Regions from separate parts of the Alteromonas sp. RKMC-009 genome, predicted to be linked through region 2. Evidence: predicted binding sites of a transcription regulator. Region 2 holds the regulator's gene; the other holds the start of a gene.

Region 1 (15,138 bases), 220 kb from region 2:
TGGTTTTTAATCCGGCCACCCCGCTTCATTACCTTGACCATGTCATCGACAAACTGCATCACATATTGATCATGTCGGTGAACCCGGGTTTCGGAGGCCAGTCATTTATCCCTTCAACCCTTGATAAACTCCGTGCAGTTAACCAGCGGGTAGAAGAAAGTGGTAAAAATATCCGTATTGAAATTGACGGAGGGGTAAAAACCGATAACATTCGTGCCATCGCAGAAGCCGGCGCAGATATGTTCGTTGCCGGCTCGGCAATTTTTAATGCCCCCGACTATAAAAATGTAATTGACGACATGCGACGGGAATTAGCCGCCGCAAACAACGTCTGAATTCAGCAGGTACAGGTAATCAGGAAATGAGTAACAAACCCATTGTATTAAGTGGCTGTCAGCCCTCAGGACAACTTACTATCGGTAATTACATGGGAGCCCTCAAACAGTGGGTTGCCATGCAGGATGATCACGATTGCCTGTATATGCTGGTAGATTTACATGCCATTACGGTGCGCCAAGAGCCCGCGGCGTTACGTGAAGCCTGCCTTGACGGTCTGGCCTTATACCTGGCCTGCGGCATTGACCCCGAAAAGAGCACCTTGTTCGTGCAGTCCCATGTACCCGAACATGCCCAGCTGGCTTGGATCCTGAACTGCTATACCCAGATGGGTGAGCTGAACCGCATGACTCAGTTTAAAGATAAGTCTGCGAAGAATGTAACCAATATCAATGCCGGCCTTTTCACTTATCCGGCACTGATGGCCGCAGATATTCTGTTATATCAGGCAAATCAGGTACCGGTAGGTGACGACCAGAAACAACACCTGGAACTGGCCCGTGATGTTGCCACACGTATGAACAACATCTACGGCGATATGTTTGCCATCCCGGACCCGTTCATTCCTGAATTCGGCGCACGCATTATGAGCCTGCAGGATCCCGGCAAGAAGATGTCTAAATCTGACGACAATCCGAAAAACTTCATCGGCTTGCTCGAAGATCCGAAAAAGCTCACTAAGAAAATCAAAAGCGCGGTAACTGATTCTGACGAGCAGGCACGCATTTATTTCGACACTGAAGAAAAGCCGGGTGTATCTAACCTGCTGACATTATTGTCTCTGTCTACAGGCCGTTCCATTGATGAACTGGTTCCTGAATACGAGGATAAAATGTATGGTCACCTTAAAGGCGATGTGGCTGCTGCTGTCGTAGCACTGCTTGAGCCAGTACAAACACGCTTCAAAGCGTTACGGGAAGATCGTGCCTATCTTGATGAAGTCATGAAAAAAGGGGCAGAAAAAGCCTCTGCCCGTGCGGCTAACACACTGGATAAGGTTTACGACACTCTGGGCTTCATTCCCCGTCCACGCTAAGCCGGCACAATTTACGGAGTCAGTTTGTGTTGTTATTAATTGATAACTTCGATTCCTTTACCCATAACCTGGCCCGCTACTTCACTGAGCTGGGCCAGCAGGTAAAAGTGGTGCGCAACGACGAAATCTCCCTTGAGCAAATCGCCGCGTTGGCACCGCAATACCTGGTGTTATCACCGGGTCCCTGCACGCCGGATGAAGCCGGTATTACGCTCAGCGCCATTGAACACTTTGCCGGAAAAATTCCCATGCTGGGAGTTTGCCTGGGGCATCAGTCTATTGGTCAGGTGTTCGGCGGTAAAGTCACGCGTGCAGATAAAGTCAGGCACGGCAAAACCTCTGTCCTCTACCACAATAATACGGGAATGTTCAGCGACTTGCCCGACGGATACACCGTTACCCGGTATCACTCACTGGTACTTGAACCTGAAACCTTGCCGGACAGTTTGTCAGTGGAAGCCTGGTGTATTAACGAAAGTGGTCAGCGGGAAATTATGGCGATAGCCCACAGAACGCTGCCTCTGTGGGGGGTCCAATTTCATCCGGAGTCACTGCTGACAGAGCATGGCCATGCTATTTTGCAGCGGTTTATTACGCTGGCAGATGCATAATATTCAGAAAGTATTCAAAAAAAGTCATACTCCGGCCGATAACAGGTTACTATGATTTTTCCGGTAGCCCGATATGCTTTCGTTTTCTGTATCCGACAGCACCCCGAATAAAAATGACGTACGCAGGAGCCGCCCGGTAGTGGAGCATACCCCTGACAAATTACCCCCAATCAATGAGAGGTTTGATAACCTGCTCATTGCGCCTGCGCGGGTGTCTCAGATGATGGGACGCCGCAGTCCGGGGGAAGTGGCGTTTGCCCAGTCGGAACAGGGCGATGCTCGTCGCCGTTTGCTGCATGTTGAAAAAGTCGCCATTAAAAACAAACAGCTTCAGGCACAGTCAGAAGCCAGTCTGTTAGACCGTGTTAACGCCGAACTTCATCAGTATGTTTTTGAGTTGCTGAAAGATGAAATAGACAATACAGAGGTGGTCCTTACCTCTGTACTTAACCTGAGTCATGACGTTGCACCGCTGCTGGATATTCTGTCAGTCAGGGCCACATCTATTTCCCGCATTGAACCTCATGCTGCGGCACTACCATGGCTCTACGATGACCTCATGACCGTGGTAAATGCACCTAAGTTTCGTCGTAAGGACTCTAAGGGAAAAGTGATTCCGGTGGAAACCTTACGCACGGCGCTGAGCTTTATCGGTATTGAAAACCTCCGTTTATTGCTGCCGGCCATGATTCTGCGCCGGGCTCTGCCGAAAATTACCGATCCCTATCCGGACATTAAAAATCGTATCTTGCAGTTCGCTCAGTCAACGGGTCTGACTATGCGCGCACTGGCTGATGATTATGATTTACCGCCCCATGAAGCCTTCACCGCAGGGATCCTGTCCCAGCTGGGGCGGTGTGCGGTGTCACGGTTATATTTTAAAGCCTTTGAGCAGGCGCAGATTGCGTTGTTAAGAGAAGCGGAAATTGCAAAGGACACTGAACAGCACGGAGCGATGGCGAAAGTACAACCATCGGCAAATTACCTCATTGCTATGCAGCAGGAATTTTCTGAGCCGCTCACAGCAAGGCTGTTGGAGATACTGCAATTTAAACGTCTGCGCCTGGCGCTGCCGTTTATTGAAATCACAGAGAATGATCAACACCCTCACGATCTCACAGAGCTTTACAAGAAAGCCAAAGCTTATGCCGCTGTACGTATGTTGCACCAGGGTAAATTTCTGAACAAAGACGAAATCCCGCTGGCACTGCATAAAACGGGCTTTGTCAGAAGCGAACGTGACATTTTGAAATCCACCGACATCTTTCAGCTCCCTCTGATTGAGAATCCGCCTCTGGATTAACGTCTTTTGTGCACGAAATCGTCGTTTTTCGTGCACTTCCACAAAATTTAATCAAAAATTTTTACTGGATAATCATTCATACTGCTAAAAATCACGGTACGTCCTTCGCCCCGCCGCCACTTGCCCTGACTGAACTTATTAACAAATTGCATAAGCTTAGACAAATAAGCTGAATGCTTATGCACTTTTTATGCAAAACAAGCTAAAACCCTCTAAAAACAAGGCCTGCAGCGGGATTGCCAAGGTTACAATGTGGCGATTAACTGGCATACTGTATAGCTAATTCGTACTTTTCGCATCCAACATCATCTGCACAATTTCACATTTGCACAGCGGATGCCCGATAAAAGAGGTAACTATAATGAACGTAACTCGCGCAACCTTTGATGAGGTCATGGTCCCTAACTACAATCCGGCCAATATGGTACCGGTACGTGGTGAAGGTTCCCGCGTTTGGGATCAGGATGGTGCTGAATACATCGATTTCGCAGGTGGTATTGCCGTAAACGTACTGGGTCACAGCCACCCTGCACTGGTTAAAGCATTAACCGAACAGGGCAGTAAGTTGTGGCACTTAAGTAACGTTTTCACCAACGAACCTGCACTGCGTCTGGCAAAGAAGCTGACTGAAGCCACATTTGCCGAGCGCGTTTACTTTGCTAACTCAGGTGCTGAATCTAATGAAGCGGCACTGAAACTGGCACGTCGCTATGCACTGGAAAAATTCGGTGAAGAGAAAAATGAAATCATCGCCTTTAACAAAGGTTTCCACGGTCGTACTTTCTTTACTGTAACCGTAGGCGGACAAGCCGCGTATTCTGATGGTTTTGGCCCTAAGCCGGGCGCTGTTGTTCACTGTGACTACAACGATCTTGCAGCATTTGAAAAGCTGATTTCAGACAAAACCTGTGCGGTTATGATGGAGCCTCTGCAAGGTGAAGGCGGCATTATCTCTCCTGATCCTGACTTCGTAAAAGGCGTGCGTGAACTGTGTGATAAGCACAATGCACTGCTGATCTTTGATGAAGTGCAATCGGGTGTTGGCCGTACCGGCAAACTGTACGCATACATGGGTCTGGGCGTGACGCCGGATATTCTGACCACAGCGAAATCATTAGGCGGCGGCTTCCCGATTGGTGCCATGCTGACTACCGCTGAAATTGCCGCTCACCTGAAAGCCGGTACTCACGGCAGCACTTACGGCGGTAACCCGCTGGCATGCGCAGTAGCTGAGGCCGCCCTTGACGTAGTGAATACGCCGGAAGTGTTAAACGGCGTAATCGAAAAAGAAAACCTGTTCCGTGAACTGCTGGGTGAGATCAACGCCAAGTACAATGTGTTCGAAGAAATCCGTGGACAGGGTCTGTTGCTGGGCGCTGCCCTGAACAAAGATTACGAAGGCCGCGCCCGTGACTTCCTGGTTGCTTCAGCTAACGAAAAACTGATGTGTCTGGTGGCCGGTGCCAATGTAGTGCGCTTCGCTCCTTCTCTGATCATTTCAGAAGAAGAAATCCGCGATGGTATGGCACGCTTTGAACGCGCTGTAGCCAGCGTAGTTAACGCCTGATAAACAACGGCTCCGGAAACGCGGTTATGTATATTATTCGCCCAATTAACACTGGTGACTACGACGCGCTGAACAACATCGCAGTGGAGTCCGGTATTGGCTTTACGTCATTACCGGTAAATGAAACGCTGCTGCGCAAAAAAATCAGTCGTGCAGAAAGCGCTTTTTCCGAACAGGTGGTTCAACCGGGCAATCAGTCTTACCTTTTTGTTATGGAAGATACCACCACAGGCACTGTGGTGGGCACCACTGGTATTGAGGCCGCTGTAGGTCTGGATGATGCGTTTTACCATTATCACATGGGTAAAGTTGTTCATGCCTCCCGTGAGCTGAATATTCACAATACTGTGGATATTCTCTCTGTGTGTAACGACTACACCGGTGTCACCGAAATCTGCACGCTGTTTCTGCGTGAACAGGCTAGAGGCGGTGTTAACGGCCGCTTCCTGTCTAAAGTGCGATTTTTGTTTATGATGGAGCATCGTGAACGGTTCTCGGAAACCATCATTGCCGAAATGCGCGGTGTCAGTGACGAAGAAGGTAAATCACCGTTCTGGGCCTGGCTGGAAGAGCATTTCTTTTCGCTGGACTTCCCCACTGCGGACTACCTTACCGGGATTGGCAATAAACGCTTTATCGCGGAATTGATGCCCAAATACCCCATTTACGTCAATTTATTGAGTAAAGAAGCACAAGCGGTGATTGGTCAGGTTCATGATAAAACCCGCCCCGCCCTGCTTCTGCTTCAGGAAGAAGGCTTCAGCTGCCGTGGCTACGTAGATATTTTCGACGCAGGCCCGACAGTAGAAGCGAATCTGAGCCATATCCGCACAGCACAGGCAAGCCGCAAGCTTCCGGTGGTCATTGACGATCAGACGGCAGCGCAAGGCGGACAGACCTGTTACATCATTAATACTTCTGTAGCGGATTTTCGCGCCGTTGCCACTGATTTGGCGGTCAGCGAAGAAAACAATGTTGCTGCCATTTCCCGCCAGGCTGCAACGGCACTAAATATAAACGAAGGCGACATGGTACGTTTTGCACCAGTCAGCTTTCGGGACTAACGACAGGATTGATTCATGCAAACTACACACTTTATCAATGGTGAGTGGGTCGCTGGACAAGGACACACTATTCAGTCGGTTGATCCGGCAAAAGACCAGGTTATCTGGGAAGGACAAGCTGCCACCGCAGCACAGGTTGGCGAGGCCATCGCTGCCGCGCGTAATGCGTTAACAGACTGGTCATTCAAAAGCTTTGACGAGCGCCTGACTGTCATCAAAAAATACGGTGAACTGCTGGCAGACAGCAAGCCTGAACTGGCTAAAATCATTGCCCGTGAAACGGGTAAACCTGAATGGGAAACGGCAACAGAAGTAGGCGCCATGACGGGTAAAATCGGTATTTCCGAAAAAGCCTATCATGAACGTACCGGTACCGTTGAAAACCCTATGCCCACGGGCCAGGCGTTCATCCGCCATAAGCCCCATGGTGTGGTAGCCGTATTTGGTCCGTATAATTTCCCGGGCCACTTACCAAATGGCCACATTGTCCCTGCGCTGATGGCGGGCAACACCATTGTGTTTAAACCCAGCGATTTAACCCCGGCTGTGGCTGAGTTCATGGTGAAGCTGTGGGAAAAAGCCGGTCTGCCGGCTGGTGTACTCAATCTGGTACAGGGCGAAGTAGAAACAGGCAAAGCACTGGCAACGCATGCTGGTATTGACGGCCTTTTCTTCACTGGTAGTTCCCGTACCGGTAAAATTCTCCACGAGCAGTTTGCAGGGCATCCCGGCAAAATTCTGGCTCTGGAAATGGGTGGAAACAACCCGCTGATCGTAAAAGACGTTGCCGACACTGATGCCGCCGTTCATGACATCGTGCAATCAGCCTTTGTGACCTCTGGTCAACGTTGTACCTGCTCCCGCCGTTTATTCCTGCCATCAGGTGCAGCAGGAGATGCCATCCTGAACCGCCTGGTAGAAGTCACCAAAAACATTAAAGTTGGCGACTACGACGCGCAGGAGCAGCCGTTCATGGGTGCGATGATTTCTGCCAAAGCGGCCAGAATGATGGTCGATGCTCAGGCAGAGCTGGTCTCTCTTGGCGGCAAAGTGATTGTGGAACTGACCCAGCCGGAAGCAAACAAGGGCTTTGCGACACCCGGCATTATTGACGTGACAGACATGCTTGATGCCTTGCCGGACGAAGAACACTTCGGACCGTTACTGAAAGTCATCCGTTACACCGATTTTGATGCAGCAATCAAAGAAGCAAACAATACCCGTTACGGTTTATCTGCAGGTTTCCTGGGCGACAGCGAAGAAGACTACCGTTATTTCTTCCAGCGTATCCGTGCCGGTATTGTTAACTGGAACCGCCCGATCACCGGAGCCAGCAGTGCAGCCCCCTTTGGTGGCGTAGGCGAAAGTGGTAACCACCGCGCCAGCGCGTACTACGCAGCCGACTATTGTGCATACCCTGTTGCATCTGTTGAGCTGGAAAAAGTCACCCTGCCGGGTACATTAAGCCCGGGTTTAACGCTGTAGCAAAAGGACGCAGTTAACATGCATACAAATGTAGATACCTTATTTGACCGCCTGTGGGACAAATATGTGGCTATCACACCTTCAGCCCATAAAATTCATGCGCTGCTGGTGGGTGAGGAAAACAGTGACAGTATCGTGAACGATCATGTGGCGTTCCGCACTTTTAATCTCGACAAATGCCGGTTAGATAAACTCGCTGCGCACTTTCTGGCGCTGGGCTATGAGGCGAAAGGCGATTACGACTTTGAAGCCAAAAAGCTGACCGCAAAGCATTTCGAACACGCCGACCTGACAAAACCTAAAGTGTTTATCAGTGAGCTCCGTGTAGAAGAGCTGTCAGAAGCCTCTCAGGCGATCATCCATAAGCTGGTAGAGCAAATGGATGAAAGCATCACCACCAGCGAAACGTTTCTTTATTCAGGGCCTCAGTGGTCACTGTCTAAAGAAGACTACGATACGCTGCTGAATGAATCTGAATATGCAGCCTGGATGGCGGCATGGGGCTTTCAGGCTAACCACTTCACCGTGAGTGTTAACCATCTCAGCCAGACACAGTCTCTGGTTGACGTGAACAAGCTGCTTAAGGAAGCAGGTTTTGTTCTTAACACCTCAGGTGGCGAAATCAAAGGTGGCGAAGACGTATTTTTAGCTCAGTCATCGACAATGGCCGACAAAGCCGGTGTTGAAATGAACGAAGAAACGGTTCAGATCCCATCCTGCTTTTATGAGTTCGCACAACGTTACGAACTGCCTGACGGCAAACTGTACCAGGGCTTTGTTGCGGCGTCTGCTGACAAGATTTTCGAAAGCACAAACGCTAAGTAATTACACAGCAGATATCTGCCGTACTTTCATTGGCAAAAGGCTGCTTCACCAAAGGTGAAGCAGCCTTTTTTATTTACGCCAGCCATCTTTGCAAAGGTCAGCCTGTTACCGCACTCTGTTCCGGTAATCTTGCAAGGAATTCACTGAACCGGGATGGCTTATCAAAATAGAAGCCCTGCAATAAATCCACCTGGGCTTCACGAAGTAACGGCAGGTATTCAGACAACTCCACCCCTTCCACTACAGTATGAATTTCTAACCGTTGCAACATAACAATAATGCCCTGAAACAACGCCAGTGCTTTCGCGTCATGATGGATGTCTTTTAACAGGCTGCGATCAAGCTTTACCGTACTGAACTCAAACATTCTGAGATAACTTAACGCAGAGAATCCGCTGCCGAAATCATCCAGCGCCAGGTCAAAGCCGGCGTCCCTTAACGCCTGAAGTGCACCAATTGCCCGCTGCTCATCCTGCATAAAAATAGACTCGGTCAGTTCTATTTCAATTAATGACTCCGATACCTTTTTTTCCGCACAAATGGCTTTCGCCTGAGCGGGAAAGTGAGGATCTAATAACTGGTTTGCACTGATATTTACGGCAAGAGGGACAACCTGATGCTGCTGTGCCATAACGGTGAGGTAGTCACAGGCGCGGGACAAAGCCTGCAAGCCGATTTGTAAATCCAGCTGATTCGCCTCAGCCAGCGGAATGAAAATGCCCGGAGAGACGTTACCGTGCATAGCAGACTGCCACCGGCACAATACCTCGCCGGATTTCAGCACACCCTCAACATCGTATTTACCCTGAATGTAGAAATCCAGGCTATCCTGCTCGATGGTTTTACGTAAATCAGACAGCATGCTGACCTGCGCCTTCATACTCTCCCATAACCCCTGCTGGTAAACACTCACCCGCCCTTTACCGCCAATCTTCGCCTGATACATGGCTGCGTCGGCATTCTGAATTAAGCGTTCAACGCTGCCGCCATCAAACGGATGACAGGCAATGCCGATACTTGCGGACAGATGTAACTCGGTACTCTGCGCCTCAATTTTGAGGTTTTCTATTCCCTTAATGACAGATTCACCGATAGCGCTGGCACGATCTTCATCACAATCCGGCAATACCACCACAAACTCATCGCCCCCCCAGCGGGTGACAGTTTTACTGTTGTGATGTATGCGGGAAAGGACGCGGGCCACTTCCTGTAAACAGCGGTCACCGGTTTCATGACCGGCACCGTCATTGATTTGTTTAAACCCGTCCAGGTCGATAAACAAGAGCTTAAAGTTCTGACCGGATTCCAGTGCGTTTTCCAAAGCTTCATTCAGCCCGTTGCGGTTACTCAAACCGGTCAGATCATCATGCATGGCCATCTGACGTAAGCGGGTTTCATTAAATTTGCGCTCTGAAATGTCCCGGACAGTGGCAATCAGATAGGGCTTTTTCTGATACTGGCTTTCAAACCGCGCCAGCGATATATCTACCGGCAATTCCCGCTCATCAAGTGTTACCAGCACCGTTTCAAACCGTATTTGCTGATGTCCGTGCTTTGACAAATGTTTGTCTGCATCAACGATCAAATCCTTTAACGACCAGCCGAGGGTCATGTTTTTATCCTGCACTTTGATAAGAGAAACGAATGCCTCGTTACACTCAGTGATGGAATAGTCGTCTGACAACACCAGCATTGCTTCGCGGGAGCTTGCGAAGGCGGATGCCATCAGATGAAAGGTCTGCTCTGCTTCACGTTCGTAAGTGATGTCGCGGGTGGTGCCCACAATCCGCACTGCAGAACCAAATTCATCCCGTTCCAGCACTCTGCCCCGTAAACGCATCCAGAGAAACATTTCGCGGAAACGGTAACGGAATGAAACCTCCAGCCGGTCTTCGCCGCCATGCAGTACGATGGACCACTGAAACTCCAGATTGGAAATGTCTTCTTCGTGTATGTTTCGCAGCAAATCAATCGGACTACTTTCCCGCAGAGACTCTTTAGCGGAATGGAGTGAAAATGAACGGATGGTAATTCTGTCGTCACTGGCACGCCATTCCCAGTAAGACTCCTGAGCAGCCCACATGGCAAGGCGCAACCGGGTTTCCGTTGCCTGACTCTGTTGCAGAGCCTCATACAAGGCCACGCTGCGTTCAGTCAGCAAAGCTTCCGCCTGCACCCGGGCACGCTTTTCCCTGGCTAAACGGCGCTCAAGCGCTGCAATCGCCTTGCTGTCTTTGTCCATGTCCGCATCAGCTTTCAACGGTGATATTGAATTCATAGGTATGGGGCTTGTCTGATCTGACTGTTGTACGTTGAATAGTTTGCCCGAAGTGATCGGCAGCTGCGTCCATCAGACCTTCAGCCAGAGAATGCAGTTCGCGGGTTGAGTAATATTCTAACAGCATGGTGTTATCCGTTTTGGACAACACTTTAAAAGTCGGTAAATCAGCATCAGGATAGAGTTTGCGCACCTGAACGTGAATATCGTTGTCCAGCACACTGAGGGCATCCAGAATGCCGCTACGCCCTGCCATCACCTGGCCATGGGCGGAAGCAAGACGACCAAACAAATAGTAGCCAAAGTCGTGCAGCAGTTCCTCTGCAGGCTTGCCGGTCTTTTCCACCAGCACACCAACCAGTTTCTGCATTTCAGAGAAGGGGTAGTAACCTACTGATGTGTAGGCACCATCATTTTCAAGGTTCGCCGCGACAATCACCTCATCAGCAAATTCCGGTGAGACCTTTTCTTCCAGCATTTCAACCAGCGTTGTGAACACAATCCCCAACATACGGACATTCCTGTTTTATCCAATCTTATTAAGTGTAGCCCGGTAATACCGGGCCACAACTCAATAATTGGTCTAAACCGCAGCAGGTAAGCTGATTGCAGTCAGAGACTTAGGCGTCGTCGTTGCCTTCGCTGTCTGTTTCAGGCGCAGCAGCTTTGGGGAGTTCAACAATGAGGTCGTCTACCCGCTGAAGACCACGGGGAAGTTTGTTGCCCCGGCGTCCCCGCTCACCCTGGTAATGTTCAAGGTCTGCCGGTGACAGTGTCATGCTGCGCTTGCCAGCAACCACTTTCACCGATGCGCCGTCAGGTACTACGGCTAAACAGCACACAAACTCTTCACGGGTTTGTGCTTTCGCTGACGGGATATTAATGATTTTATTGCCTTTTCCTTTCGCAAGGCTGGGTAAATCCCGTAACGGGAACAGCAACATACGCCCTTCATTAGAAATGGCTAAACACCAGTCAGATTCAATATCATTTACCCGTTGCGGCGTAATCACTTTGGCTGCGGAGGGTAAACTTAAGAAAGCCTTACCGGCTTTATTTTTACTGATCATATCTGCAAATTTACCGACGAACCCGTAACCGGCATCAGATGCAATGAGATATCGCTGCTCATCATCACCCATGAGTACATCAGTAAACTGTTCGCCTCCCACTACACTGAAGCGCCCGGTCAGCGGTTCCCCTTGACTTCGGGCAGAAGGCAGACCATGGGCGTCACAGGAGAACGCGCGGCCGGAGGTATCTAAAAACACCGCAGGCTGATTGCTCCGGCCTTTCGCGCTCGCGAGGAAACCGTCACCGGCTTTGTAGCTTAATCCTTCTGCGTCTACGTCATGGCCTTTGGCGCATCGTGCCCAGCCTTTTTCCGACAGTACCACGGTTACCGCTTCGGACGGGATAAGCTCTTTTTCAGACAGGGCTTTGGCTTCGCCACGCTCTACCAGCGGCGAACGGCGATCATCACCGTACTTCTCAGCATCAGCCAGAATTTCCTTCTTAATCAGCGTCTTTAAGCGGCGATCAGAGCCCAGTAAGGTTTCCAGTTTCTTGCGCTCCTCTTCCAGCTCATCCTGCTCACCTTTAATTTTCATCTCTTCTAACTTCGCAAGGTGACGTAATTTCAGTTCCAGAATGGCTTCTGCCTGCTTATCAGACAGTGAGAACCGGCGCATAAGCTCTGCTTTCGGCTCATCAAAAGTGCGGATGATCTCAATCACTTCATCGATATTTAAGAAGGCAATCATTAAACCTTCTAAAATATGCAAACGCGCCAGCACTTTATCCAGGCGGTACTGAAGACGGCGGGTTACGGTGTCTTTACGGTAAACCAGCCATTCCGCCAGAATAGTGCGCAAATCTTTCACCTGAGGACGGCCATCAAGACCAATCATATTCAGGTTTACGCGGTAACTTTTCTCTAAATCTGTAGTCGCGAACAAATGCTGCATAAGTTGTTCACTGTCCACACGGTTAGAACGCGGCGTGATAACAAGACGGGTTGGATTTTCGTGATCAGATTCGTCACGTAAATCACTTACCATAGGCAGCTTTTTCGCCTGCATTTGCGCAGCAATTTGCTCTAACACTTTGCCGCCGGAGGCCTGATGAGGCAGTGCGGTAATAACGATGTCGCCACTTTCTTCAGTGTACACAGCGCGCATTTTTATTGAACCACGTCCGGTTTCGTAAATTTTCCGGATGTCAGCCCGCGGGGTAATAATTTCTGCATCGGTCGGGAAATCCGGTCCCTGTACATGCTCCAGTACGTCAGCTAATTCGGCTTTGCTGTCATCCAGCAGCATGGCACAGGCATTGGCGACTTCACGCACGTTGTGAGGAGGAATGTCTGTGGCCATCCCTACCGCAATTCCTGTCACGCCATTTAGCAAAATATGCGGCAAACGGGCGGGTAAAACTTTAGGCTCTTTCAGCGTACCGTCAAAGTTAGGCATCCAGTCTACGGTGCCCTGCCCCAGCTCGTTCAGCAGCACTTCACTGAAACGGGATAAACGGGCTTCTGTATAACGCATGGCAGCAAAGGATTTAGGGTCATCCGGCGCCCCCCAGTTTCCTTGTCCGTCTACCAGTGGATAGCGGTATGAAAACGGCTGGGCCATCAATACCATGGCTTCGTAACAGGCAGAATCACCGTGAGGGTGGAATTTACCTAATACGTCACCCACGGTTCTGGCCGACTTCTTATATTTTGCCGTTGCACTTAAACCAAGATCAGACATCGCATATATGATGCGGCGTTGAACGGGCTTTAAGCCATCTGCGATATGAGGTAATGCCCGGTCCATGATTACGTACATGGAGTAATTTAAATAGGCATCTTCGGTAAACCGGCGTAGAGGAAGTTGCTCAACCCCATCCCGGTTGATAATGATTTCGTCGCTCATGCGTTATTTTCGTTATGATGTGGTTCACTGCTTTTTAGCCATTGTGAGCCAATCCCCGCCGATACGCAATAAGCTGGCAAACCGGGCGGTAATTTCATTATTGGAACAAAATGTTAAACCCGCCTGTTCAGCCTTGCCTGCGGAACACCGCCCGCTCTACACTCCCTTCACTCAGTGACGACTTATTAACGTGGACAGGGATGAAGCCTGAAGCAATTATTCTATGCCTTGCTGTTTCTTTGATGACAGCTTGTGCCGGTGTCAGAAGCGTATCAGAAACACAGTCTGTGCATGGTAAGGCAGCCCCGAAACCACTTTACCGTGACCCCGTTTATGACGGCGCCGCCGATCCCACAGTTATGTGGAATCCTCAAACTTCCAGCTGGTTCATGTTCTACACAAACCGGCGCGCCAATATGCCAGACCCCGAAGGTGTTGAATGGGTTCATGGAACGCCCATCAGTATCGCAGAATCAACGGATGGTGGTGTGACATGGCGCTATAAGCGCAATGCTGTTATCAACTATCCCCACTCCGGTGATAACAGTATTACCTACTGGGCACCGGATGTGTTTTTTCATGAAGAAACCTGGCACATGTATCTCACCATTGTGCCCGGCGTATTTACAGACTGGGCTCATCCCCGCACCATCGCGCATTTCACCAGTACTGACATGCTGTCATGGCATTATGAGTCAACATTGAAGCTGGCCAATGAGAAAGTCATTGATGCCGATGTCATCGCCCTGCCGGATGGTGGCTGGCGCATGTTTTACAACAATGAGCCTGACGGGAAGTCTGTATACTATGCTGACAGCGACGATTTGTATCACTGGCAGGACAAAGGCAAAGCTCAGCTGGCCAGTCGCGGGGAAGGTCCGGTTGCTTTTAAGTGGCAAGGTTACTGGTGGCTGATTGTTGACGCATGGCGAGGGCTGGCGGTTTACCGCTCGAATGATTTAACCCGCTGGGAACAACAAACCGGCTATTTACTGGCGGACCCCGGAACAGGAAAAGACGACGGTATTAACGGCGGCCATCCCGACGTAGTGGTTGAAAATGACCGCGCCTGGCTTTTCTATTTCACCCATGGCGGCAGAGTGGGAGAGAATGCAGGGAAAGAAAATGCAGAGTCCAGACGCAGTGTCATTCAGGTCACTGAGTTGCAGTTTGAAGGTAACTGGCTGACTACTGACAGGAATGCGCCTGCGCTTATATCCTTACCGGCAAAATAATTTTTGAACCCGCCGGTTCAAATGTGAAATTATTTTTACATACCTGTTTACGCATTGTGAATCCTTGTGATTGAATTTGACTGTACTTTTCAGGATGAATCACAGTGAAACTAACCAATCCATTTACAGGAATGCTTGCCGGCCGCACCGCTCTTTTTGCAAGCATCATTACCTTCACGGCCTTTTTCCTGGCAAGCTGTGCCAAATCCCCTCTTCTCCAATCCGAACCTGACTATACCGCTTACCTGTTTGCGTCGTTCAGAGGCAACGGCGAAGACGGCTTGCATCTGGCATACAGCAGAGACGGTTTAAACTGGAGAGCGTTGAATAAGGACAAGGCCGTGTTGACGCCAAACATCGGCACGAAACTGATGCGGGATCCCACCTTAATAAGAGGACCGGAATCTTTTCACATGGTGTGGACTACCGGCTGGGAAGACAAAGGTATTGGTATAGCTCACAGTGATGATTTGGTCA
Region 2 (15,138 bases):
ACTCGTCGCGGTTTTGAGCATGTCTGTGACTAGTGGCAGTGCAACCGATGTGCGTACTTCATAGCTGACAACCTCTTGGTTAAACAGGTCAATTATCGGTGACAGATAGACTTTCTGGTCTTTGACTTTAAACTCAGTCACATCGGTCACCCATTTTTGATTTGGCTTCACTGCCGTAAATTCTCGATTAAGTTCATTGCCTGCGATTCTGCCGACTTCACCTTTATAGGACTTGTAACGTTTAGGTCTTACCTTGGATTTTAACCCCAGCTCATTCATCAGGCGTTGTACGCGCTTGTGATTAACTATCAAGCCTACTGTTCTCAGCGCAGAAGTAACTCTGCGATAGCCGTACCGCCCTCTATGTTTATGAAAGATAGTACGTATTTTTTCGCTTAAGCCAATATCGGGACACGACCGTTCTAGCGTATTACGATGATAGTAATAAACGCTTTTCGGGAGTCCTGTGATTTTTAATAGATTTTGTAAGCTGTAACTAGCCTTGAGCTCTTCGACAACTATCGTTTTGTCTTTGCTTTTTTCTTTCTGGCTTGAGCCAAGGCTTCTAACTTTTTTAGAACAGCATTCTCCGCACGTAAATAGTCCAACTCTTCTCTGAGTTCCTTCTCCGTCATTTCAGTTGATGGTTTAGGTGCAGAAGGTTCTTTTTTCACGCGAGGTTTACCTTTTTTCTTTGGTTTTAGACCGGAGATACCATCGTGAGCATAAAGCTTTTGCCATTGGAAAAGAATCCCAGGGGACGATAAATCGAAGAAGGCGCTGGTGTAACTAAGTGACCAGTTGTTAGCTGCCATTGTTTTCAACACATCTGTTTTAAATGCTTGAGAATATGGCCTGTGAGTAGACCTGAAGCTTTCAGCGCCATGAATTCGATAAACAGCAGTCCAATATCGGACCTGCCTTTCTGTGACATTAAATCTGCCACCTATCGCCGAAGAACTTTCAGATAAAGCACACTCAGCTACTTTGAGCTTGAAGGCTCGAGGATGTTTGGACATAAAAAGACCCCCAGTAATTGGAATGTCCAACTATTGGGGGTCACTTCATTAAGACGGCTTTTTTGCTTCTGTTGCGGCTTGTCCGCCACACACACTTATAACGATACGGTTATGTCACCAATCTCCCCTTTACCGGCTGTATGGAGGGGCTGCTTAATCAGGGCATTCAGGTCCAGCGGGATTTTCTGATAGTTACGGCCGCCATCTTCCCGTGCAACTTCTACATTCAGCACAAGTTTCTTATCCGTGACCGGCCTTCCCTGTTCGTCAAATCCGTCCCAGTGTACGTGCAGAGGCTTGTTCTTGCGGGTCGCACCGGCAAAACCGTCAATGAAATCTTCATGTGTACGTCCGATTTTACGCCACCACACTCTTAATTCTGTCAGCCAGCGCTGGCTGTCTCCGCGAATTAATAAGCTTTTAACCAGCTGTGCATCTTCCCCGGTAAGCCATACCGATGCATAGGGGCCATGATAATTACTGACATTAAAACGGGGCAGCGTCACATCGATATCCAGCGCAGTCACACCGGCATCTTCCTTCCCTTGCCAGAAAGCAAAGTAGCCGTCTGACGTATTTACCCTGCCTTTCTTATCAGTGGTTTTTACCAGCACATCCTGTTTGTCGCTGAGTAAATCCTGCATCTGTGTTGTCGTGGTGATCACCGCAAGCTGAGCGGCCAGAGCTGCATCAAACACATTCTTCGCCACCACATGTGACGTTAAGCCTGAGGAAGGCCAGCCATCACTGCTGTCCAGCACGCCGGCTTCCTTTGCACCGGCAACAACCTTTCTCGTGACAGTATTTATGACCGTGCCGGAAAAGGGTTCGTTATGATCAGCCACAGGTTCACCAAATAGCATACGCTCCTCCGGCGACGTCCCGTAAAAGGACACTGTGTCGTTCACCTGAACGGAAAAGGCAGCGCCGGCACCGGCTCTCTCAGCGAGGTAACCGGAAATCCGGTTAACCATCAGTGCGTCACCGATAATGCCAACGTTCCAGAATGGTCCGTCAGGCATAGCCTGCGGCATGGTAAGTTGTGCCGGCGCAGTTAATGACACTGCCGTAACTCTGGATGCTCTCGCCAGTTTCCGTGCATCCCGCCGTTCCATAGACACGTTCCCGGCAACATACTGCTCCCAGTAACGGTACAGCGCACCATTACGGCAACTGACTTTCCCTTCTGTCAGTTGAAACCAGGCTTCACATTTCGCGATGCCCTCATACAACCAGGATGGCAATTCATGCGTTCCCCCGCGGGAGAGTTCCGTCAGTAAGCTGCCTTGCGGGTTTGTAGCCTCTGCCGTGTCGTGCACCAGTGCTTTCAGCGCTTCCTGCTCAACCTTTGCATCGCCACTTTCCATGATAACCGTGACATCGTAGCCGGGTTGCTGAATGTGAAAAGATTGCTTTGCCGGCTCAGGTTGAGCTGAACCGGCGGCCTGAACAGCAACAGCTGTCCAGGTACTCAGAAGGCAGATAATGAAGCGACGTTTCATGGATTACTGACTCTCGCAGTTTGTGTTGCCTTGTCGTCATTATCGTTGCTTTCTCGTTCAAATACCGGGGCCGGATCGTCGATGGTGATGAAACCATCGCCGCTAGTATCGTAGCGGCTGAAAGAACGGAAGCCGGACTGCATGTATTCGTTAAATGTCATATGCCCGCTTTCGTCTTTGTCCAGTACACCAAAACGCACGTAAGTTTGTTTTACCTGTCCCTCATAGGTTTTTTCATACTGCGCGTCCAGACGGTCTTCAAACTCCAGCACATATTCCTGCTCAGTCAGTACCTTATCGCCATTCTCGTCAGTGCGGGCAAATTGCTCATCTCTGACAGCCTGAAATTCAGCCTTATCGACTTTGCCGTCACCGTTGGTGTCATATAAATCCATGAAGCCTTTGATATTATGTGTGGTCGGCATGCGCAACATGGGGCGCTGCTCCAGCTTTGGCTTGTCATCACTGTCTGCACTGCGGCCTTCGCGTACCGGGTCAGGATCAGAGGCCAGGATCAGTCCGTCTTTATTCTGATCCATGAAGTCAAAGCCCCGTCCGCCCACTGCATCCATTTCAGCTTTGGTGATTTGCTTATCGTCATCTTTGTCTATAGCGTTGAAGCGAATATGTGTCTGTTTCACCGACGCTTTTCTGTCAGCCGCCATGCGTGTTTTCATATGACCTTCCCACTCGTAAACATACTCATCTTCTTCGATGGTACCGTTGTGGTTGGTATCCGTTGCGGCAAAACGCTGTCTGCGGGCATCAACAAATTCTTCCAGAGACAGCTTTTCGTTACCATCCAGGTCGTAGGTTAAAATAATACCGCTGGCACTGTGAGGGGCAGCCAGTGAGCAGGTACTGGTAAGCAGGCCCAAAGCTGTAGCAATAATAGAAATACGGGTTTTCATGATGGGCTCCTTAAAAAGCTTCTAACGTCAACGTGGTTGTGTAGCTGTAAAGAGGTACCGCTTCGCCTTCCGGAGCAGCTTCTTTCACGCGGACCTGCAGCAAGTACAATCCCTGTTTATCCAGGGTGGCCGATGCAACACCTTTTGAGTTGGTCGTTAACTTTTGAAAATCTGCTTCTTCACTGAACTGATCATTGGCGAAATACACCGTTACCGTCTGCTCAGCCAGCGGTTTACCTTCGTACTGCAGGGTGAATTCAAAATGGTCTCCCGCAAACAAACCATTAGGATGAGTCGCCGGCACAATCTCCAGTCCTTTACCCGTACCGGCTAGTACTTTTTTAGTAGGACATTTCTTCGTCACGTAAGCAACCGCGCTGGTCACCGACTGGAAGTGCTCTGTCAACACAGCCCCTTCCGGTAAAGGTTCTTCATTTCCTCTCACCGAACCGCGCTCACCATTCAAATCGTAAACGCGAAAAATCGCCCCCAACCGCTTACCGGTGGAAAACTTATAGGTCCCTTCCTGTTCCAGTGTCTGTTCAAGGACATTACGGGTTTTCAAATTCACCACCGTCTCTACCGGTACGATACTGCCATCCGGTTGCTCAACCTCGAAAGGCGCATTACTGATGGCCACTTCGGGCACAAAAAACTGCTCTGCGAATGACGCATCCAGCGTCATCGAGTCACGGCTAACCGGCTCAAAACTAAGCGGTTTCAGGTAAGGAGTGTGGGCGTTCGCTATGGGTGCAAGCATCATCATTGTACTTGCCAGTGCTAAGGATTTTATTTTCATTTTTTAGTACTTAGGTTGTAAAAAGTTTCCCGATCTTATTGCAAATAGGAATTGTTATCAATATCATCCTCAATCAAATCTGAGCGGCGATAGTGTTAAACACCTTTTCTGCGCATCGCATAACTCTCCCCTTTTCGCCACTTAGATCTAAATACTAATTATTTGCACTTTTATTAATATTGCACGGAGCCACTCATGAACTTCAAACGGTCAGCCCTGTTTTTTGCAGTCACGGCGATCTTGTCTGGTAATGTTTTCGCACAAGAAAAAGAACAACTCGCCACAACCAAAGTACAGAGCGAAGACAGTAAAGAAATGACATCCACTGCGGTTACTCTGGATGCTAAAACGCTGGCAGAACAATCTATCACCAATATCGAAGATACCGCCCGCTATGAAGCCGGCGTTCAAATTAATGATTCAGGAAACCGCTTCGGTGATGACGGATTCAATATCCGCGGTCTGGAAGGTGATGCTGTTGCCGTAACCGTAGACGGTATCTCTCAGGGCGAAACACTTAACCCGTCAAGCTTTGCGGCTTACGGCATGTTCGGTTCGAGCCGTGGTCAGGTAGAACTTGAACACGTTAAAACCGTAACAATTTCGAAAGGTCCAAGTGCTGTCGCAAACGGCTCAGGCGCACTGGCCGGGGCAGTAACCTATGTCACTAATGATGCCTCAGATTTTCTGCCTGTGTCCGGCGATGCAACCGGCGGCAGAGTCAAAACCGGTTTCGATTCACGTTCAAACGAATGGTTGATCAACGGCTCTGTTGCAAACCGTACCGGCAATTTTGAAAGCCTGTTGCAATACACCCGTCGTGACGGCAATGAAACGGAAGCCCACAGTAACGGTGCAGGTATTGCCGGACCCGCACGTGGACAGGCCGATCCGATGGATAACACTTCAGATGCCGTGCTGCTGAAGCTGGCCTATAACTTATCTGAAGATGCGCAAATTGGTGTGGTTTACGAAAAAACTGACCGCTCTTCAGATGGCACGCCGTTATCCCGTGAACCGGCCGAAGGTGAAACTGCCAGCTATTATAATTTCAGCAGTAATGACGAAAATAACCGTGAGCGCGCAGGAATTTTCTACAAACAGGATAATGCCGGTAACCTTTTCTTCGACAGCATTGAAGTGAAAGCAGATTATCAGCAACTGTACACATCCGGCCTGACCTCTTTTCTTTACTCAAGCCAGGGTGCCGTGATCCTTCGTCAGGAAGATCGCAGCTTTGAACAGGATTCCACCAGTCTGAATATCGACCTTAAAAAGTCGGTTGAAGGGGATATCAACCATGACTTTGCTTACGGTGTGAATTATCAGTCTGTATCCGTAGAAAACATCATGTATGACCGCCGCTACGATGGTGAGACCACCAGCGACCCGGTACTCGATGGTTACCCTATTCTGGATCAGGGCTTTGTTCCTGCATCAGATAAACATGTACTGTCTGTGTACGCTGCCGACACCATGGCACTGAACGAAGTAGTAAAACTGTATGTAGGTGCACGCTACGACAAAACAGACTATGAGCCGGAATTAAATGACAGTTTTTCCGATCCGCTGGGCCAGAGCGTTTCCGATGCGCAGTTTAACGCTCTAATCGGTGAAGTAGGATTAAGCTATGAATTCGTTCCCGGTCAGGAAATTCAGGCAAAAATCAGTCAGGGCTATAAAGCACCGACGCTGCAGGAACTCTATTTTGGTACTAACTCCGGCGAAGAAATTACGGATACAGTTACCGGCACGGTGTATCAGGACATTGACGAAATATCGAATCCGGACCTGGATGCGGAAAAGTCTGTTAACTATGAAATCAGCTACCTGGCTCAGTTCGAACGAGGCTTTATCAGCCTGAGCGCGTTCAGAACAAACTATACAAACCGCATCCAAAGCGAAACCTTTTCTACCCCTTACGATGCTGAAGTAAATATTGAGACCTGCAGTTACTACACCGGTACCTGTACAAGTGAAGTACTGACAGAAGACGTCTATACCCAAGCACAGAACTCCGGTGAAATAAAAGTAGAAGGGATTGAATTCAGTGCCTTTTATTTATTCACAGACAATATTACCGGTCGCCTGACGTACTCAGCCCTGGACGGTGAATACCTGTCTGAATACACGCCGGCCAGCGAAGGTGATTTCGACTTCTACGATAAAGGAGATGATCTTGAGACTCTGGCACCTGACTCTGCGACGGTGAGCCTTGGTTACCTTTCAGACGAGCGCAACTGGGGTATTAAAGCCCACATTGTTTATTCAGCCGGAATGGATGAGTCTGCTCAGAAGAGTTTCACCTCGCTGAACAATGGCAGTGGCCCTTTCTTCTACCCGCAAAGTTATACCGTGTTTGACCTCACCGGTTTCTATGCGATCACAGAAAACCTGACACTCACAGCAGCTATCTACAACCTGACAGATAAGGAATACTACAACTGGGGTGTTGTAGACAATCTTCGCTCAGGTAATGGTGGTTTCTTCTCAGGTGTCAGCGGTACCGGTTACCAGCGGTTCTCTGAACCGGGACGCAGCGCAAGTGCCTATATCACTTACACTTTCTGATAACCAAATTACTCTGATATGACGATAACCGGCCTGCTATGCGGGCCGGCTTCACTTCAAAAAATAATAATTCCCATTATCATATCCCTATCCTGCTTTGAATTATGTTACAAAGCCTGTATTCCCGAATTTGAGTAACACTATGCGATTTTCCCTTGGCAGTGCTAGGCAATGGCACTGGATTTCAGCCGCCATCTGTATGATTGGCATGTTCATGTTCGCCATAACCGGTATCACGCTTAATCACGCGGCGGATATTGAAGTTGCGCCGCAGGTAAGAAATGTTGAGGCGGAATTACCGGATAATGTGCTGTCTGATATCAGTGAGTTGCCTGAAGGCTCTGTCGTCCTGCCCGCTTCATTGAGAAATTGGCTGGCTGACGCTCAGCGCATCACGCCGCCGTCTGATAAGGAAGGAGAATGGGATGGTGTTGAGCTGTATGTTTCCTGGCCAGGTCCCGGTCAGGATCACTGGTTGTCGGTGGATACCGAAATGGGTGAATTAGTTTACGAAGGCTCAGATCGCGGCTGGATAGCTTATTTTAACGACTTACATAAAGGCCGGAATACCGGCACAGTGTGGCAATGGTTTATTGATATTTTTTCTGTGGTAGTGATTATTTTCACCGTCACCGGACTGCAATTACTGATAAAACAGGCACCTCACAAAGCGTCAACCTGGCCGGTAACGGCACTGGGTTTCCTCATCCCTGTTTTCATTATGCTGGTGTTTATTCATTAAGGTATTCTGGTTGTGACCGAGTTTGAACGATTACTGACGGGGCTTTGCATGGTAGCGGCCTATTCCCTCTGGGTTGGCTATCTGTTCTGGAAACACAAAGGGAAGCATTTGCTGAGGCAGCATACTCAGGAAAGCAAAATTCTGATTGCCTGGGCAAGCCAGACAGGTACCGCACAGGCACTGGCAAAAGCATATGCCGCAAACCACAGTGAATTTAAACACGGGGTGCTGATGCCATTATCAGCCCTCTCACCGGAGCGTCTGAAAGAATTCGAAAGGGCTTTATTTGTAGTAAGTACTTACGGTCATGGTGAGCCGCCCGATAACGGACGTTCATTTTTCAAAGCCCTGAACCGCACCCGCAGGAACGAAACTGATTTATCTCATCTCGAGTATGAAGTCGTCGCGCTGGGAGACAGTAAATATCCGCATTTTTGTGCTTTCGGCGAACATATTGATAAGCGGTTGAATGCATTGGGTGCCAGCCCCGTTGCACCACTGGTTAAGCTTGATCACAGTAAAGGTGAAGAGACTGCCGCACTGGCACAATACTCATCTGCAAGTGTGGCTGTACCCGCGTATGAGGATTTCACGCTTATCCGCAGGCGACAACTCAACAGTGGTCCCCGTCACCCGCTTTTTGAAATCGATCTTTACGCCGGACACAATGCTCAGCAATGGCAAGCCGGTGATATTCTTGATGTACTGCCTTTGAATACATCAGAGGAAATCGCCCGCAGCTATACCATCGCCTCTGTAAGCAGCGAAAGTCATATTATTAAACTGATTGTAAGGCTGGCGATTAAAGAGGACGGCAGTCAGGGCCTGGCCTCAGGGTGGCTGACACAGCAGTTAAAAATAAACGACACAGTTAAAGCCAGGTTGCATGTAAACCCCGCCTGCCACCTTACACTTAACAACAAACCACTACTTCTGATAGCTGCCGGCAGTGGACTGGCAGGTATCCGAGCTCAGTGGATGCAGGCAGCAGAGCAGCAACATACAGCACCGGTCTACGTGTTATTTGGTGAACGCACACGGGAACTTGATGACATTCTGTCAGAAGTTATTCCTGCACAGGCGCTGAACGCAGCCAATGTCACTGTGAAGCGGGTATTCTCGCGTTGTCCGGACCACCCCATGTATGTACAACAAGCGCTGCAGCAAAGCGAAGACGCGCTTCGTGATGTGGTAAACAATGACGGCCAGATATACGTCTGCGGCAGCTACGATGGTATGGGTGAAGGTGTGCACCACACATTAATCAGGATGCTCGGAGAGGAACAGGTGCAACAGTTAACCGACAGCCACCGTTATCACAGGGATGTGTATTAAGTCGCTCTGTAATCATGCACAAACGCTGTCGTCCCTTCGCTGTACTTATAAAAGTAATACCTTGTGTACCTGAAATCAGGGTATAAAAAAACCGGCTTTCAAAAGCCGGTTTTTTCAATGCATCACCGAAACGGAATTAGCCGTTTACGAATTCAACACCAATTTTGATGTCGCCACGCAGGCCTTCCAGCATGTCGTCTTTCGCTTTTTGTTCGAAAGCGCTCAGCTCGCCGTATGGCAGAATTTCTTCAACGCCGTTAGGACCTAAACGTACAGGGTGTGCGAAGAATGCCGCGTCATCGCTGTCGTCAGTTTGTACATAAGTGTACTCAACAACGTTTTCACCTTGCATTGCAGCAACCAGAGACAGACAGAAACGTGCTGCAGCCTGACCCATAGAAAGCGTCGCAGAACCGCCGCCAGCTTTCGCTTCAACAACCTCAGTACCTGCATTCTGGATGCGTGTAGTCAGGCTTGCTACTTCTTCGTCAGTGAAAGAAACACCTTCAACCTGGCTCAGCAGAGGCAGGATTGTCGTACCGGAGTGACCACCGATTACAGGAACATGTACGCTTGATACGTCCAGACCTTTCAGTTCAGACACGAAAGTCTCAGCACGGATCACATCCAGAGTAGTAACACCGAACAGCTTGTTCTTGTCGTAAACGCCTTTTGCTTTCAGCGTTTCAGCAGCGATAGCAACAGTAGTGTTTACAGGGTTAGTGATAATACCAACACAAGCAGAAGGACAGTTATCAGCAACACCTTCAATCAGGTTCTTAACGATACCGGCATTGATGTTGAACAGGTCAGAACGGTCCATACCAGGCTTACGCGGAACGCCGGCCGGAATAAGAACAACGTCACAACCGGTAAGCGCATCAGCCAGATCATCTTTACCATGACCGGTAACTTTCACCGCGGTGGGGATGTGGCTCAGGTCAACAGCAACACCAGGAACAACTGGCGCAACGTCATATAACGCTAATTCAGAACCTGCTGGCAATTGTGTTTTCAACAACAATGACAGCGCTTGACCAATACCACCGGCAGCACCTAACACGGCTACTTTCATACCATTTCTCCTATGGAATAGTTACTCGTCAAAAAAACGGAGCGTCACAGTAAATCAACGCGTAAAAAAACTCAATCACCCAATGGTCTTATGCATGCATAATGGGTATAAGCCGCAAGATTATGCAATAATTTGAATGGATATGCATAAATATTGCTTAAATGTGATGACTACGGCACAATAATAGCGGTTTGTACCCTTAAACACCAAATACGACAGGAAAATATGGCTAACGTAAAACAAGAAAAGATGATCAAAGCCTTCAAAGAGATCCTGAAAGCAGAAAGCTTCGGGTCTCAGGGTGAAATCGTTGAAGCACTGAAATCACAGGGTTTTGATAACATCAGCCAATCAAAAGTGTCCCGTATGCTGAGTAAATTCGGCGCGGTAAGAACGCGAAATGCCCGCGGTGATATGGTTTACTGTTTACCACCTGAACTTGGCATGCCTACGGCGAAGAGTCCGCTTAAACAGCTCGTGCTCGACATTGTACACAATAATGTGATGGTAATCATAAGAACCAGCCCCGGTGCCGCACAGCTTATCGCAAGATTGCTTGACTCTCTGAGTCAGAAAGACGGCGTGCTGGGTACCATTGCCGGTGATGATACGATTTTTATCGCTCCGGCTGACGTCACCCGAATTGAAGAAATTCGTCAGCGCGTAGAGAACCTGTTCGAAAACGTCTGACACAGTTGCTATTGCACAAAGCACCTTTTCAGGTGCTTTTTTTATTCCTTCAGCATTGTACCCCCTTTGTAAATGGCGCGTTCATTCACGGCAAAAAACGCCGGTGAATGAGTAAATTCGTCCCGCTTTTTCGCTAATCTGCCTTCTCATAAAACCGCGTTAACCCTGCCTTAACCCTCCTTGTCGATACACTCTGCTTCAGCAAACTGACGGGAAAGCGCTTAGCGCCGTCAGCTCCGGATTAAACAAGGAACCCGCCATGAAGATCGCCACCACTCTCTGTGTTATTACCAGCCTGCTTACCCTTTCAGCTTGTAGTGACACAACACAAAGTCAACGTTCTGCGCCCCGCGCCACCGCCGTTAGCGCAATTACCATAGCCGCACAAACATTCCCGATTACCCGCACGCTGCAAGGCCGTGTTGTGGCGCAACAAACTGCACAGGTCAGGCCGCAAGTGGGCGGTGTACTTGAACAGCGTTTGTTCGAAGAAGGCAGTTTTGTAGAAAAAGGACAGCTGCTTTACCAGATTGAAGATTCAACCTATCGCGCCAGCGTGAACGAAGCAAAAGCCGATCTGTTGAGCGCGAAAGCGTCTGTGGAGTCAACCCGGCTGATTGATGAGCGCTACCAGAACCTGTTAAAGATAGAAGGTATTTCCCAACAGGATGCCGACAACGCACATGCCGACTATCTGGTTGCTCAGGCCACTTTAGCCAAAGCGCAGGCAGCACTGGACTCTGCCAACGTTAATCTTGCTTTCACCCGCATTACTGCCCCCATCAGTGGCCGTACTGGCATTTCTAATGTGACCGAAGGCGCATTGCTCACTCAGGGGCAGGACACGGCGTTAACCACCATCCGCAAGCTCGACCCGATTTATATAGATATGACAGAAACCAGCGAAGGTGTGCTTGAGCGCCGTGCAATGATGCAGCGCGAGGGCGTAACATCCGGCTCCAGTGATGTTATCGCCATGCTGGAAAATAATACTGAATATGATGAAACCGGCTCATTCACTATGCATGAAGTGGCTGTTGATGAAGCCACCGGCTCTATCACCTTACGGGCGACTTTTCCCAATCCGGACGGCATTCTCATGCCCGGCATGTTTATCCGCACCAAAGTCACCATAGCGGTAGACGAAAACGCGATTCTTGTACCCCAGCAAGCCGTGCAGTTTGACAATAAAGGTAATGCTTTCGCCTGGGTCGCTTCAGGGAGTAAAGCGGTGAAAAGATCGCTGACCTTACAGGAAGCCACCGGTAATAAATGGCTGACTGAATACGGCATTAAGGCCGGTGAAAAAGTGATTGTGGAGGGTATCGACGGTTTACAGGACGGCGCAGACATCACCGTTACCGACGTGACGCTGAACGAAGATGGCAGAGTGGCAGCACCTAAAGCGAAAAATCAGGGAGGAAATGAGTAATGTTCGCCCGATTCTTCATAGATAAGCCCGTATTTTCATGGGTTGTCGCCATTATTATTATGCTGGCGGGAACCGCTTCCATACTCTCTTTACCCATTGCCCAATATCCTGATATTGCGCCGCCTACAGTAAGCATCAGTGCCAACTATTCCGGTGCAGACGCCCAGACCGTAGAGAACAGCGTCACACAGGTACTGGAACAACAGCTCACGGGTCTGGATGGTCTACTGTATTTTTCTTCCTCCAGCTCATCTGCGGGAAGCGCCAGTATCTCGCTGACATTTGAGCAGGGAACTGATGCCGATTACGCCCAGGTACAGGTTCAGAATAAAGTGCAACAGGTGAACTCCCGCTTGCCCTCTGCCGTGCAGTCTGAAGGGGTGACAGTAACCAAATCGCAAAGCGATATGCTGCTTATCGCTGCTGTTTACGACGAAACCGACGAGGACTCTGAGTTCGATATCTCGGATTATATCGCCTCAAATATGCAGGACACCATTGCCCGAACTGAAGGTGTGGGTGACATCAACGTGTTCGGTTCCCAGTATGCCATGCGCATATGGCTCGACCCGGCAAAGCTGGCGGCATACGAACTGATGCCCTCAGATATTACCTCCGCCCTGAGCGCCCAGAACGTGCAGGTGCCCGCCGGTAAAATCGGTGACATGCCTTCGCCGGATACGCAAGAGCTGAATGCTACCGTAACGGCTCAGTCCATGCTGCAGAGTGTTTCCGATTTTAAAAACATCATTGTGAAGTCTGACCGTCAGGGCACCGATGTACGGTTATCTCAGGTTGCCCGTGTTGAAATGGGTAGTGAATCATATTCTGCGGTTCCCCGTCTCGACGGTCATCCTGCATCCGGTATTGCCATTATGCTGGCTCCCGGTGCCAATGCCCTGGATACATCAGAACGGGTTAAAGCGGTATTGAGTGATCTGGAAAAGAATTTCCCGGACAACTACAAAATGGCGTTTCCGAAAGACGCAACCCCGTTTATCAAGTTATCGATTCTGGAAGTCGTGGAAACCCTGATCATTGCCATCGTTCTGGTGGTACTGATCATGTGGTTGTTCCTGCAAAACTGGCGGGCTACGATTATCCCTACCATTTCCGTGCCCGTGGTGCTGTTGGGTACATTCGGCATCATGGCCGCGATGGGCTACTCCATCAACACCCTGACCATGTTTGGTCTGGTGCTGTCCATCGGCTTACTGGTAGATGACTCCATCGTAGTAATTGAAAACGTGGAACGGCTGATGTCAGAGGAAAAGATGTCGCCCCGGGATGCCACGATCCTGTCTATGAAAGAGATCACCTCTGCCCTCATCGGTACATCCATTGTGATCTGCGCCGTGTTCCTGCCTATGGCTTTTTTCAGTGGTTCAACTGGCGTTATCTACCGCCAGTTTTCGGTAACCGTAATTTCGTCCATGCTGCTATCGGTGTTTGTGGCGCTAACGCTGACCCCCATGCTGTGTGCATCACTTCTGAAAGATACCGGTGCAAGCCGTCAGACCGGTGGCTTTTTCGGCTGGTTTAACCGCATGTTCGACAAGTTTGCCGACAAATATAACCTGCGTGCGGTATCAGCGATTAAGCGCCCTAAATTCTGGCTGGCTGGTTATGTGGTAATTATTGCCGTAATGGGCCTGCTGATGGTGAAACTCCCCTCCAGCTTTTTGCCAGAGGAAGATCAGGGTGATGTGATGGTGATGTTTAACTTGCCTGCCGGTGCATCGATTACCCGTACCACCGCCATTGCTGATGAAATTCAGACTTATATTCAGGAAGAGGAATCGGATCTGGTTGATCACTTCTTCACAGTTTCCGGTTTTAGCTTTTCCGGCAGCGGCCAGAACGCAGGTATGGGCTTCCTGTCACTAAAAGACTGGGACGAAAGAACCGGCGACGGTGAATCGGCATCAGACATTGCTGGTCGCCTGATGATGAAGATGAGCGAACTCCGCGACGGCAGTGTGATAGCTATGCTGCCGCCGGTGATTCAGGGTCTCGGTCAAAGTAACGGCTTTACCTTCGAGTTACAGGCAGCGGCGGGCACGACCCGTGACGAACTGACAGAAATTAAGAATGCCATCTTACAACAAGCCCGCACTAATCCGCTGCTGAGCGGTGTGCGTGAAGGCACGCTTAGTGAAACCCCGCAACTGGATATCGATATTGATAACGAAAAAGCCGTTGCCATGGGGTTAAGTTTGTCAGATGTGGCCGACACCCTATCTACGGCCTGGGCCGGTTCTTATGTGAACGATTTCCTGGACCGTGGCCGGGTGAAAAAAGTCTACATTGAGGGCGACAGTAACTACAGCGCCAAACCGGAAGATCTACGCCAGTGGCACGTACGCGGTACTGACAGTGACGGCAACACCACCATGACACCATTCAGTGCCTTTTCCAGTGTCTCCTGGTCGCAGATGCCACAAACATTGAGCCGCTTTAACGGTTTGGCTTCCTACGAAATTCAGGGCAGCGCAGCATCGGGCGTCAGTTCAGGCGAGGCGATGGCGGAAATGGAACGCCTTGCCGATGAAGTGGGTAACGGCAAGGTGACCTATGCGTGGTCCGGATTGTCCTATCAGGAAAATCTGTCCGGCGGACAATCGGTTTACTTGTATGCCATTTCTATTCTGGTGGTGTTTCTGGCATTGGCCGCACTTTACGAGAGCTGGTCTATTCCATTCTCGGTGATGCTGGTTATTCCGCTGGGATTAATTGGTGCTGCGCTGGCGGCCACTTTCCGTGGCCTGGAAAACGATGTTTACTTTCAGGTAGCGCTGCTAACCACCATCGGGTTATCGGCTAAAAACGCCATCCTGATTGTCGAGTTTGCCGAAGCAGCGTATGAAAAAGGGCAAAGCGCCGTCGATGCTGCCATTCACGCAGCAGCACAACGTCTGCGCCCGATCATCATGACCTCGCTTACCTTTGTCTTTGGTATTTTCCCGCTGGTTATCGCATCGGGTGCAGGAGCAAACAGCCGGATTTCCATCGGGACAGGCATTCTGGGCGGCACGCTTACCGCAACCTTGCTGGCCATATTC

What was found. Region 2 encodes ArgR, which controls arginine synthesis, uptake and breakdown. Its sites were predicted from a motif close to ANTGAATANNTATTCANT; they were not measured.
Region 1: DS731_RS18755 (aspartate aminotransferase family protein) is a predicted target of ArgR. The motif match lies at 3,455-3,472, and genes of this name have one in related genera.

What each region holds. Positions count from the first base shown of each region.
Region 1 covers NZ_CP031010.1:4,269,117-4,284,254, forward strand. Annotated here, with positions in the region: gene rpe (ribulose-phosphate 3-epimerase) at 1-335, shown strand, start outside; gene trpS (tryptophan--tRNA ligase) at 362-1,372, shown strand; gene DS731_RS18745 (anthranilate synthase component II) at 1,399-1,983, shown strand; gene DS731_RS18750 (HDOD domain-containing protein) at 2,057-3,286, shown strand; gene DS731_RS18755 (aspartate aminotransferase family protein) at 3,648-4,853, shown strand; gene astA (arginine N-succinyltransferase) at 4,880-5,917, shown strand; partial or broken gene astD (succinylglutamate-semialdehyde dehydrogenase) at 5,987-7,402, shown strand; gene DS731_RS18770 (DUF1338 domain-containing protein) at 7,421-8,227, shown strand; gene DS731_RS18775 (putative bifunctional diguanylate cyclase/phosphodiesterase) at 8,325-10,505, opposite strand; gene DS731_RS18780 (heme NO-binding domain-containing protein) at 10,477-11,016, opposite strand; gene parC (DNA topoisomerase IV subunit A) at 11,126-13,426, opposite strand; gene DS731_RS18790 (family 43 glycosylhydrolase) at 13,627-14,661, shown strand; gene DS731_RS18795 (GDSL-type esterase/lipase family protein) at 14,766-15,138, shown strand, end outside.
Region 2 covers NZ_CP031010.1:4,044,403-4,059,540, forward strand. Annotated here, with positions in the region: gene DS731_RS17730 (IS3 family transposase) at 1-522, opposite strand, end outside; gene DS731_RS17735 (helix-turn-helix domain-containing protein) at 519-1,019, opposite strand; gene DS731_RS17740 (DUF2271 domain-containing protein) at 1,115-2,521, opposite strand; gene DS731_RS17745 (calcium-binding protein) at 2,518-3,432, opposite strand; gene DS731_RS17750 (DUF4198 domain-containing protein) at 3,443-4,231, opposite strand; gene DS731_RS17755 (TonB-dependent hemoglobin/transferrin/lactoferrin family receptor) at 4,427-6,802, shown strand; gene DS731_RS17760 (PepSY-associated TM helix domain-containing protein) at 6,945-7,544, shown strand; gene DS731_RS17765 (NADPH cytochrome P450 oxidoreductase family protein) at 7,557-8,879, shown strand; gene mdh (malate dehydrogenase) at 9,016-9,954, opposite strand; gene argR (transcriptional regulator ArgR) at 10,180-10,644, shown strand; gene DS731_RS17780 (efflux RND transporter periplasmic adaptor subunit) at 10,904-12,076, shown strand; gene DS731_RS17785 (efflux RND transporter permease subunit) at 12,076-15,138, shown strand, end outside.